DNA from 2 places in the Enterococcus sp. DIV0756 genome. Region 2 is predicted to be linked to the other one. Evidence: predicted binding sites of a transcription regulator. Region 2 holds the regulator's gene; the other holds the start of a gene.

Region 1 (5,255 bases), 2.1 Mb from region 2:
GATATATTGTTCATTTTCCTCATCAAAGTTTTCGCTTAAGACAAGAGTCTCTCGTTTCATTCCACTTAAGGCTTGACCCTCATTCGCATTCAGAGTCAGCATATATGGTTCAAGTAAATTCATAATTTCGCGCTTGATGGCCTCCGCTAGTAGCTCCTTACCTTTATTCGTCTTTGCGGAAATTAAAACACTTGGAAATAAGGTCGGTACAAAAGAAAACTCATCGATTCGATCAGCTTTGTTATAGATTGTAAGCATAGGAATATCATCCATTTCAAGTTCCTTCAATAAATCAATAACGGTCTTTTCCTGCTGTTGTCGATCTTCCGCACTGGCATCTACAATATGCAATAGAAGATCCATCCCTTTACTTTCTTCTAAAGTTGATTGGAAAGCATCGACTAATTGCGTAGGTAAATCTTGAATAAAACCTACCGTATCTGTGATCGTGGTCTCCATTCCTTGAGGTAAATGCCAACGCTTCGTTAACGGATCTAGGGTCGCAAATAACTGATCTTCAGAATACGTATCAGCATTCGTCAACAAGTTTAAAATTGTTGATTTACCAGCATTTGTATAACCGATCAAGCCCATCTGGAAAATACTAGATTGTTGACGTTTTTGTCGACTGCGCTCACGATGGGCTTCTACTTCTTTTAGCTCTTTTTTAATTGAGGAGATTCGGCGGCGAATATGACGTCGATCCGTTTCTAGCTTTGTTTCCCCAGGTCCACGCGTGCCAATTCCACCTCCGAGACGGGATAAACTTTGCCCTTGACCGACCAATCGAGGCAATAAATAATCTAGTTGGGCAAGCTCCACCTGTAATTTTCCTTCCTTTGAGCGAGCACGCTGTGCGAAGATATCTAAAATCAGTTGGATTCGGTCAATTACTGGAACACCTACCTGCGCCTCGATTGTTTGGCTTTGACGTGGTGATAAAGCATGATTGAAAATCACCAGCTCTGCTTCATGAGCATCTACCAACTGCGCTAACTCTTCTAGTTTTCCCTTACCGATAATAGTTTGACGATCAACCTTAGGACGTTTTTGAGTTAATGAAAAAACTATCTCGCCATGAGCCGTCTTGGTTAGTCCGGCCAACTCATGCATCGATTCTAAATAATTATATCTACTCTCGTCTGTTTCGACACCGACTAAAATGACTCTTTCTGACAATCCGTTTCCTCCTATTTAGTAATACGATATTTTCAAAATGAAAAAAGTCTTGTTCCCAATGCTTTTATGAATCAATTCTATGCAACTTATTCTTCATCAATTGGAGAAATGTGGTCGCCATTAGCTAACCAATTAGCGATCTCTGTTTCAATCACTTTAATTATTTCCGGCTGCTGAATCAAATCATACCAATGAACAGACATACGATTGCGAAACCAAGTCAGCTGGCGTTTAGCATAGCGTCGTGAATGTAATTTTACTTCCTCTATCGCTGCTTCTAAGGACGAATCGCCAGAAAAATAAGGGAAAAATTCCTTATAGCCAATTCCCTGTGCAGCTTGAACGGTTGGATTTTTCGCCAAATTCCTAGCTTCTTCCAGTAACCCTTGTTCCACCATGAGGTCCACACGTTGGTTAATCCGTTGATACAAAATCGACCGATCAGTATTTAAGCCGATCAAAAAACTATCATAGAGTTCTTTTGGCTGTTCTTTTGGCTCTAAAATTGAATGCCCTGTTAACTCGAACACCTCTAATGCTCGAATGACTTTCTTACGATTATTGTAATGAATCTTCTCGGCAGCCAAGGGATCGCTTAGCTGTAACTTTTCCCACAACGCCGGATTCCCGTTTTCTTCAGCAAAGACTTCATACTTCTCACGAATGGAATCGTCTTCTGGTTCTCCCTCACTACCAAGCTTGTAATCCCATAGTAGAGACTGGATATAAAGTCCCGTTCCACCAACGATAATTGGTATCTTTCCACGCTGACTAATTTCTTGAATCGCTTCTCTGGCACTCTTTTGAAAATCCGCCGCTGAATAGCTTTCATCAACACCACGTACATCAATCAAATGATGTGGAATTCCTGCCATCTCCTCAGTCGTTACTTTTGCGGTTCCAATATCTAATCCACGATAAACCTGCATTGAATCCCCACTAATGATTTCACCGTTAAAACGTTTCGCTAAATCAATGCTTAAGCTGGTCTTACCAACTGCAGTCGGTCCTACGATTGCGATTACCTTCATTGCTTGAACCTGCTTCTCGTTCGAATGGCTTTTTCTGGAAAATCAGTAATGACGCCAGCCAAATTGTTTTCAAAACACATCATCAACGTTTCATATAAGTTTGGAGTCCAAGGTCGAATCGACTTTTCAAAGTTTTTGACAATCTCAGGATGCTGTTTCACCCAATCAGAACTAGGATGTAGTCCTTCAATAAAATCGCTGTCCAAAACGATTTGATATTTTTCTAAGTCGTTTTTTTGAATCAGATCGTATTGTGCGTCTGGTTCATACTCGTGCATAATCCGTAATGATTCAAAGTTGAAACTAGCATACCAATAAGTAAAAGGCCATTCTTTGCTTGTCATAACCTGCGAGATTTTTTCTTCAATTCCCGGATAGTGAAATTTGTTCGTCTTGATTTCGATACATAAAATTCCTCGAAAACGCATCTGTAGCAGTAAATTCAAAACTTCCTGCAGGGTAGATATTTTTGTTGCCTGATACTTTTCATCAAACCAGCTACCTGCATCCAATTCTTTGATTTCTTTTAACGTTAATTCACGAATCAAACCCTTACCATCTGTTGTGCGATCTACACTCTCGTCATGAATCACCACTAATTGCTGATCAGCCGTTAAATGAACATCTAATTCAATCCCATCTGCGCCTGATCGTACCGCCTCCATAAACGCAGGCAAAGTATTTTCTGGATGAGTCCCTGCGCTCCCACGATGAGCAATAATTGCTGTCATCTATTTACCACCTCGTCCGTAATCACAATTTGTAAAAATCTATTGTACTTTAAAATAGCTTAACGGCTGTTTCGTTTTGCGAGACAATTGCTGTTTTTTTTCGTCTAAAATCTCCAACAGCTGTTCTGAAAAAGTCTCCATCACAATTCGGCCTCCCTTGTAAGTATAGCCCCCAATTTTAACCGTTTCTTCAGGAGATAAAATAACTTTTCGGTGTGAAATGTTTTTAAAAAATTCTTCAATTAAGTAATTGGGCAGATAAAAATTATTTTGTGCAGCAAAAGAATTCAAATAAATGAAATCATCAATTGTAATGTAACAATCGTCAAATGAATTGAACGTCACATATTCCTGCATCAACACATTGCGTTTGGATAATATTTCGTTGATTTTCTTATTTAAGAGATTTATGGTTTCAATTTCTTTGACCTGATGCTCCAACTCTCTTTCACGTTTGTGGCGTAAATCAATATACTTAAAGACAAAAAAGACAGCAACTCCTGTAATACCTGCACCGATCAACACGCCGATTAGTCCAATAAATGCAATCTCCACGTTTTTCCCTCCTGTTTCATAGTAACAATAGAATTATTTTTTCGAATAAAAACCATTCTCAATCCAGACATCATTTCATTAAATTGTTATTTTCTAAAGTTTTGGAAAACTGAATGTGACATCTGATTGTCTGCGCTATTAATAGTACCATATTTTCCTATTTCTAGGATAGTTTGAGTCGCTTAAAAAAACGAAGCCTTCTATTTGACCAAAACTGACCAACGTTGTATACTTTCTATATGTTTTAGCAATCCAACCTTGTTTGTGCTAAACTAATCTACGAACAATATTTTAAGGAGGATTCACTATGAATTTAGTTCCTACAGTCATTGAACAATCATCTCGTGGCGAACGTGCTTACGACATTTATTCTCGTTTATTGAAGGACCGTATCATTATGTTGAGCGGCGAAGTGAACGATGATATGGCGAACACTATCATCGCCCAATTACTTTTCTTGGATGCCCAAGATTCTGAAAAAGATATTTATCTTTACATCAATTCACCAGGTGGTAGCGTTTCTGCTGGTTTAGCAATTTTTGATACTATGAATTTTGTTAAAGCTGATGTTCAGACAATCGTACTTGGTATGGCTGCTTCCATGGGTAGCTTCTTGCTAACTGCGGGTGCGAAAGGCAAACGTTTCGCTTTACCTAATGCTGAGATCATGATTCATCAACCATTGGGTGGTGCTCAGGGTCAAGCAACAGAAATCGAAATCGCTGCTCGTCATATCTTAAAAACCCGCGAACGATTGAACAACATCTTAGCTGAGCGGACTGGACAACCAATTGAAGTCATTGAACGCGACACAGATCGCGACAACTTCATGACTGCTGAAGAAGCAAAAGCTTATGGATTGATTGATGAAGTAATGGAAAACAGCAGCTCATTAAGCTAAACCTAAACCATAAAAAAACCGAGGATGCCCTCGGTTTTTTTCTTTGTCATTCTTACCTGCTTCAACTTGGAATTCTCTATAAACCGACCTCATCAATTATTAGAAAGAGGATCAAGCGATCCTTTGCCATGGACCGACGCGTGATTACGATTGTATTGCAAATGCATTCGGCTTGTAAGCAATCTCCGCAGGTCCCTTTTTTAATACATGGTGTTTTTTCTAACTCTAAGCGATGTGCATTCAATGGAGAGGTATTTTTACGTACCATTTCAAGTGTTGTATTTAAATCTCCATAGACTTTTTTCATACTGACAAAGGCTAGAACTTTATCCGGCCCATAGGTAATTGCCGCCACTCGATTCCCTACACTGTCGATATTCACAAGCTCTCCCTCTTCTGTTATGCCATTAATACTTGTTAAAAAATAATCTGCGGTCAACGCTTGTTTCATTACTTGATGTCGTTCTTCCGGCGTAGTCGTTTTTTCCCGGTCAATCATCTTTTGTCCTCGCTGATATAAATCAGCAATAATTCCCGATTGCTCAACTGTGATCGAACCGCCAAATCCGACAGATTTATTTGGTTCAATAATTTTTAGAGCTTGATGCTTTGCTTCCGTCAAATTTTGACAAATAATCGGATTAAAATTCCTGCGATTTAATTTTTTGCTTAATGTCATTGCTGCAGCAGTATAACGTTCTTTTAAATACTCCTTCATCATTTTCCTCCTTAAGCTACTCTTATTCATTCTCAAGGATTTTTATCATGATAGCAAGAACAAATAAAAGAAGCCTAAGAAAAAACTTAGGCAGTTGGTATTTTGACTTTTTTTGCTGATTTTGTGCGAAAAGCAGCAAG
Region 2 (5,255 bases):
GGATCTTTTAAGCCACTGCGTGCTCGACGAATTGCCCGGGAAATAGCTTTGACAGCTTCTTCTTGACCCACAACTCGTTTATGCAGAACTTTTTCTAAATCCAATAAACGTTGACTTTCTTTTTTCTCTAATTGTTGTAACGGGACACCTGTCCATTGAGACACAACTGCAGCAACATCCTCATCAGTAACTTGATCAAGATAGCCATTCTCTAGCTTAGCAGCTTTAATTTTTGCTTGTTCCAACATTTCTGATAATTGTTTTTCTCGTAATCTTAAGCGAGCAGCTGATTCAAAATCTTGATTCTGGATCGCTTTTTCTTTCTCCATCACTAAATCTTGAATTTCTTCTTCTAACTCTGTAAGCTCAGACACTTCATCAGTCGAATCTAAACGAACTTTCGCAGAAGACTCGTCCATCAAATCAATTGCTTTATCCGGTAATTGACGAGAATTAATATATCGAACAGACAGAGATACCGCAGCGTGTAATGCGTCATCAGTAATTTCTACTCCATGATGCTCCTCGTAACGAGGTCGCAATCCCTTCAAAATTTCTTCTGCTTCCTCCGGCGTCGGTTCTTCTACTTGAACTCGAGCAAAACGACGTTCTAATGCAGAATCTTTTTCAATATATTTCTGGTATTCATCTAAAGTTGTTGCACCAATAGTTTGCAATTCACCACGAGCCAATGCTGGTTTTAAAATATTTGAAGCGTCAATCGCACCTTCAGCACCACCAGCGCCAATCAAAGTATGCAATTCATCAATAAATAGAATAATCTGTCCGTCATGATATATTTCATCAATCACTTTTTTCAAACGATCTTCAAATTCACCCCGATATTTCGTGCCTGCCACTAAGGCACCCATATCTAGCATCATCAATCGTTTGCCACGCATATCTTCAGGTACATCACCAGAAATGATCCGTTGAGCCAACCCTTCAACAATCGCTGTTTTACCAACTCCAGGTTCTCCAACTAATACTGGGTTATTTTTTGTGCGTCGGCTCAAAATCTGAACCACTCGACGAACTTCACTATCCCGACCGACTACTGGATCTAACCGTTTTTCTCGTGCTAATTTTGTTAAGTCACGAGCTAAACCATCTAGAGTTGGTGTTCCCTGCGAGTTACTTTGAGCTGGCTTTGCGGGCGCTTTACGACGACTTCCAGCTCCTTGATTGCCATTTGAAGATTCATTTACGCCCATCTTTTTCAATAGAAGCTGGCGCATTTTGGGCAAACTCAATCCTAAATTTACTAAGATATGAGATGCTAGAATTTCATCGTCTCTCAATAAGCCTAATAAAATATGTTCAGTGCCAACTAATTTTGCATTGAAGCGTTTTGCCTCGTCATCAGCAAAAATTAAAATTTGTTTTGCTCTAGGAGAATAGGGTAGATAGCCACCTTCAGGATAAGACTTTACTGACCCGTAACCAGTCATGTGCTCGATTTCTTCACGAACATCATTTTCATTTGAATTCATTTGACGCAAGGTTTTCCCTGCAATTCCTTGTTGCTCAATCACTAAAGCCAACAATAGATGCTCCGAACCAACCGAGCGATGTTTAAAATATTTAGCTTCTTGTTGTGCAATTGCCAACACGGCCTTTGCGCGTTCTGTATACAGCTGATCCATATCCCTCACTCCTTCTTTTCATAACTTAAACGTTCCAAAAATCCATGAAGAATTCTTGCCCGTAGTCTATTTTCAATTTGACTGATACCAAGAACATTCTTCGATACTGCGCTCAACATCAAATTACCTTCATTTTCTGTAATAATTTCTTCTTCAAATAATTTCTGAATGATTCCAAACGCGTTTGCTTCAGAAATTTCACTTCCAAAAGAGTCCATCAGTTGTTCCAAAAAATAATGCTGATCAGAAATCTTAACTTTACTAATTCGGATATAACCGCCGCCGCCCCTTTTACTTTCAACTAGATACCCACGTTGAAAAGTAAAACGTGTATTGATTACATAATTTATCTGAGAGGGTACACAATTAAATAATTGTGCCATCTCTGCTCTGCGGATTTCAATAATTTCACTATTCTCCAAAATATCTTTCAAGTAAGATTCGATCAAATCAGAGGTATTTCTGCTCATAATATCGCCTCCTATTGACTATTCCTGACCATAATTATATCGAATTTAGGGCATGAAATAAAGAAGAACGCCTTTCTTTAAATAAGGATAAAAAAAAAGAAGGTTTTCACCTTCTTTTTAATCGGGAAGACAGGATTCGAACCTGCGACCCCTTGGTCCCAAACCAAGTGCTCTACCAAGCTGAGCTACTTCCCGATAAATAAAAAAAACTACGCGCCCAAGAGGAGTCGAACCCCTAACCTTTTGATCCGTAGTCAAACACTCTATCCAGTTGAGCTATGGGCGCATGTTTATATTATGCCGAGGACCGGAATCGAACCGGTACGGTGATCACTCACCGCAGGATTTTAAGTCCTGTGCGTCTGCCAGTTCCGCCACCCCGGCGTTTTTTCCTGGTCTTTAGGAAAGCGGAAAACGGGGTTCGAACCCGCGACCCCCACCTTGGCAAGGTGGTGCTCTACCACTGAGCTATTTCCGCACGATGCCGGCTAAAGGACTTGAACCCTCGACCCTCTGATTACAAATCAGATGCTCTACCAACTGAGCTAAGCCGGCAACTACAAAAAAATAAAATGCGGGTGAAGGGACTTGAACCCCCACGCCGTAAGGCGCTAGATCCTAAATCTAGTGCGTCTGCCAATTCCGCCACACCCGCATATACTTATGAGCCGTACTGGGCTCGAACCAGTGACCCTCTGATTAAAAGTCAGATGCTCTACCAACTGAGCTAACGGCTCAAATGGAGGTTAACGGGATCGAACCGCTGACCCTCTGCTTGTAAGGCAGATGCTCTCCCAGCTGAGCTAAACCTCCATGAGTTCGCGTGGCGACGTCCTAATCTCACAAGGGGCAACCCCTCACTACAATCGGCGCTAAGAAGCTTAACTTCTGTGTTCGACATGGGAACAGGTGTATCCTTCTCGCTATCGCCACCACACTATGTTTTTTTGAGTAAACGTCGTTCACTCAAAACTGGATCAGAAACAGTTAAACAACCGTGAATCAATTTTATTGGTTAAGTCCTCGATCGATTAGTATCAGTCCGCTCCGTACATCACTGCACTTCCACTCCTGACCTATCTACCTGATCATCTCTCAGGGATCTTACTTTCTTAAAGAAATGGGAAATCTCATCTTGAGGTGGGCTTCACACTTAGATGCTTTCAGCGTTTATCCCTTCCCTACATAGCTACCCAGCGATGCCTCTGGCGAGACAACTGGTACACCAGCGGTAAGTCCATCCCGGTCCTCTCGTACTAAGGACAGATCCTCTCAAATTTCCAACGCCCGCGACGGATAGGGACCGAACTGTCTCACGACGTTCTGAACCCAGCTCGCGTGCCGCTTTAATGGGCGAACAGCCCAACCCTTGGGACCGACTACAGCCCCAGGATGCGACGAGCCGACATCGAGGTGCCAAACCTCCCCGTCGATGTGGACTCTTGGGGGAGATAAGCCTGTTATCCCCAGGGTAGCTTTTATCCGTTGAGCGATGGCCCTTCCATGCGGAACCACCGGATCACTAAGCCCGACTTTCGTCCCTGCTCGACTTGTAGGTCTCGCAGTCAAGCTCCCTTGTGCCTTTACACTCTGCGAATGATTTCCAACCATTCTGAGGGAACCTTTGGGCGCCTCCGTTACCTTTTAGGAGGCGACCGCCCCAGTCAAACTGCCCATCTGACACTGTCTCCCACCACGATTAGTGGTGCGGGTTAGAGTGGTCATAACACAAGGGTAGTATCCCACCAGCGCCTCTGTCGAAACTAGCGTCCCGACTTCTACGGCTCCTACCTATCCTGTACATGTGGTACAAACACTCAATATCAAACTGCAGTAAAGCTCCATGGGGTCTTTCCGTCCTGTCGCGGGTAACCTGCATCTTCACAGGTACTAAAATTTCACCGAGTCTCTCGTTGAGACAGTGCCCAAATCGTTACGCCTTTCGTGCGGGTCGGAACTTACCCGACAAGGAATTTCGCTACCTTAGGACCGTTATAGTTACGGCCGCCGTTTACTGGGGCTTCAATTCGTACCTTCGCTTACGCTAAGCACTCCTCTTAACCTTCCAGCACCGGGCAGGCGTCAGCCCCTATACGTCATCTTTCGATTTTGCAGAGACCTGTGTTTTTGATAAACAGTCGCTTGGGCCTATTCACTGCGGCTGATCGTTAGATCAGCACCCCTTCTCCCGAAGTTACGGGGTCATTTTGCCGAGTTCCTTAACGAGAGTTCTCTCGCTCACCTTAGGATTCTCTCCTCGACTACCTGTGTCGGTTTGCGGTACGGGCCATTGTTTTCTCACTAGAAGCTTTTCTCGGCAGTGTGACATCAGGAACTTCGGTACTATTATTTCCCTCCCCATCACAACTTGTCCTTAGAGACGTAAGCATTTGACTCACATCAAGACTTGTTGCTTGGACAGACATTTCCAATCGTCTGATTCCTTAGCCTCCTGCGTCCCTCCATTGCTCAAACAAAAACAACGGGTACAGGAATATCAACCTGTTATCCATCGCCTACGCCTTTCGGCCTCGGCTTAGGTCCCGACTAACCCTGGGCGGACGAGCCTTCCCCAGGAAACCTTAGTCATTCGGTGGACAGGATTCTCACCTGTCTTTCGCTACTCATACCGGCATTCTCACTTCTAAGCGCTCCAGCAGTCCTCACGATCTACCTTCAACGCCCTTAGAACGCTCTCCTACCAACACACCATTGGTGTGTTCCACAGCTTCGGTAAACTATTTAGCCCCGGTACATTTTCGGCGCAGGGTCACTCGACTAGTGAGCTATTACGCACTCTTTAAATGGTGGCTGCTTCTAAGCCAACATCCTAGTTGTCTGTGCAACCCCACATCCTTTTCCACTTAATAGTTATTTGGGGACCTTAGCTGGTGGTCTGGGCTGTTTCCCTTTCGACTATGGATCTTATCACTCACAGTCTGACTCCCAGAGATGAATGGATGGCATTCGGAGTTTATCTGAATTCGGTAACCCGAGATGGGCCCCTAGTCCAAACAGTGCTCTACCTCCATCATTCTTACTCTGAGGCTAGCCCTAAAGCTATTTCGGAGAGAACCAGCTATCTCCAAGTTCGTTTGGAATTTCTCCGCTACCCACACCTCATCCCCGCACTTTTCAA

Evidence for each region. Region 2 encodes CtsR, which represses protease genes until heat stress. Its sites were predicted from a motif close to TTGGTCAAAAAAGGTCAAANA; they were not measured.
Region 1: the regulator CtsR is predicted to act here: its motif matches at 3,698-3,718, upstream of clpP (ATP-dependent Clp endopeptidase proteolytic subunit ClpP).

The regions. Positions count from the first base shown of each region.
Region 1 covers NZ_JBIOLF010000001.1:1,274,974-1,280,228, reverse strand. The annotation lists gene hflX (GTPase HflX) at 1-1,179, opposite strand, end outside; gene miaA (tRNA (adenosine(37)-N6)-dimethylallyltransferase MiaA) at 1,266-2,210, opposite strand; gene IGI44_RS06130 (glycerophosphodiester phosphodiesterase) at 2,207-2,941, opposite strand; gene IGI44_RS06125 (hypothetical protein) at 2,981-3,496, opposite strand; gene clpP (ATP-dependent Clp endopeptidase proteolytic subunit ClpP) at 3,804-4,397, shown strand; gene IGI44_RS06115 (lactate utilization protein) at 4,474-5,115, opposite strand; gene IGI44_RS06110 (DUF3788 domain-containing protein) at 5,202-5,255, opposite strand, start outside.
Region 2 covers NZ_JBIOLF010000001.1:3,362,769-3,368,023, forward strand. The annotation lists gene IGI44_RS16195 (ATP-dependent Clp protease ATP-binding subunit) at 1-1,646, opposite strand, end outside; gene IGI44_RS16200 (CtsR family transcriptional regulator) at 1,652-2,119, opposite strand; tRNA gene IGI44_RS16205 (tRNA-Pro) at 2,238-2,311, opposite strand; tRNA gene IGI44_RS16210 (tRNA-Arg) at 2,329-2,402, opposite strand; tRNA gene IGI44_RS16215 (tRNA-Leu) at 2,415-2,500, opposite strand; tRNA gene IGI44_RS16220 (tRNA-Gly) at 2,523-2,594, opposite strand; tRNA gene IGI44_RS16225 (tRNA-Thr) at 2,599-2,671, opposite strand; tRNA gene IGI44_RS16230 (tRNA-Leu) at 2,690-2,771, opposite strand; tRNA gene IGI44_RS16235 (tRNA-Lys) at 2,781-2,853, opposite strand; tRNA gene IGI44_RS16240 (tRNA-Val) at 2,857-2,929, opposite strand; rRNA gene rrf (5S ribosomal RNA) at 2,938-3,053, opposite strand; rRNA gene IGI44_RS16250 (23S ribosomal RNA) at 3,128-5,255, opposite strand, start outside.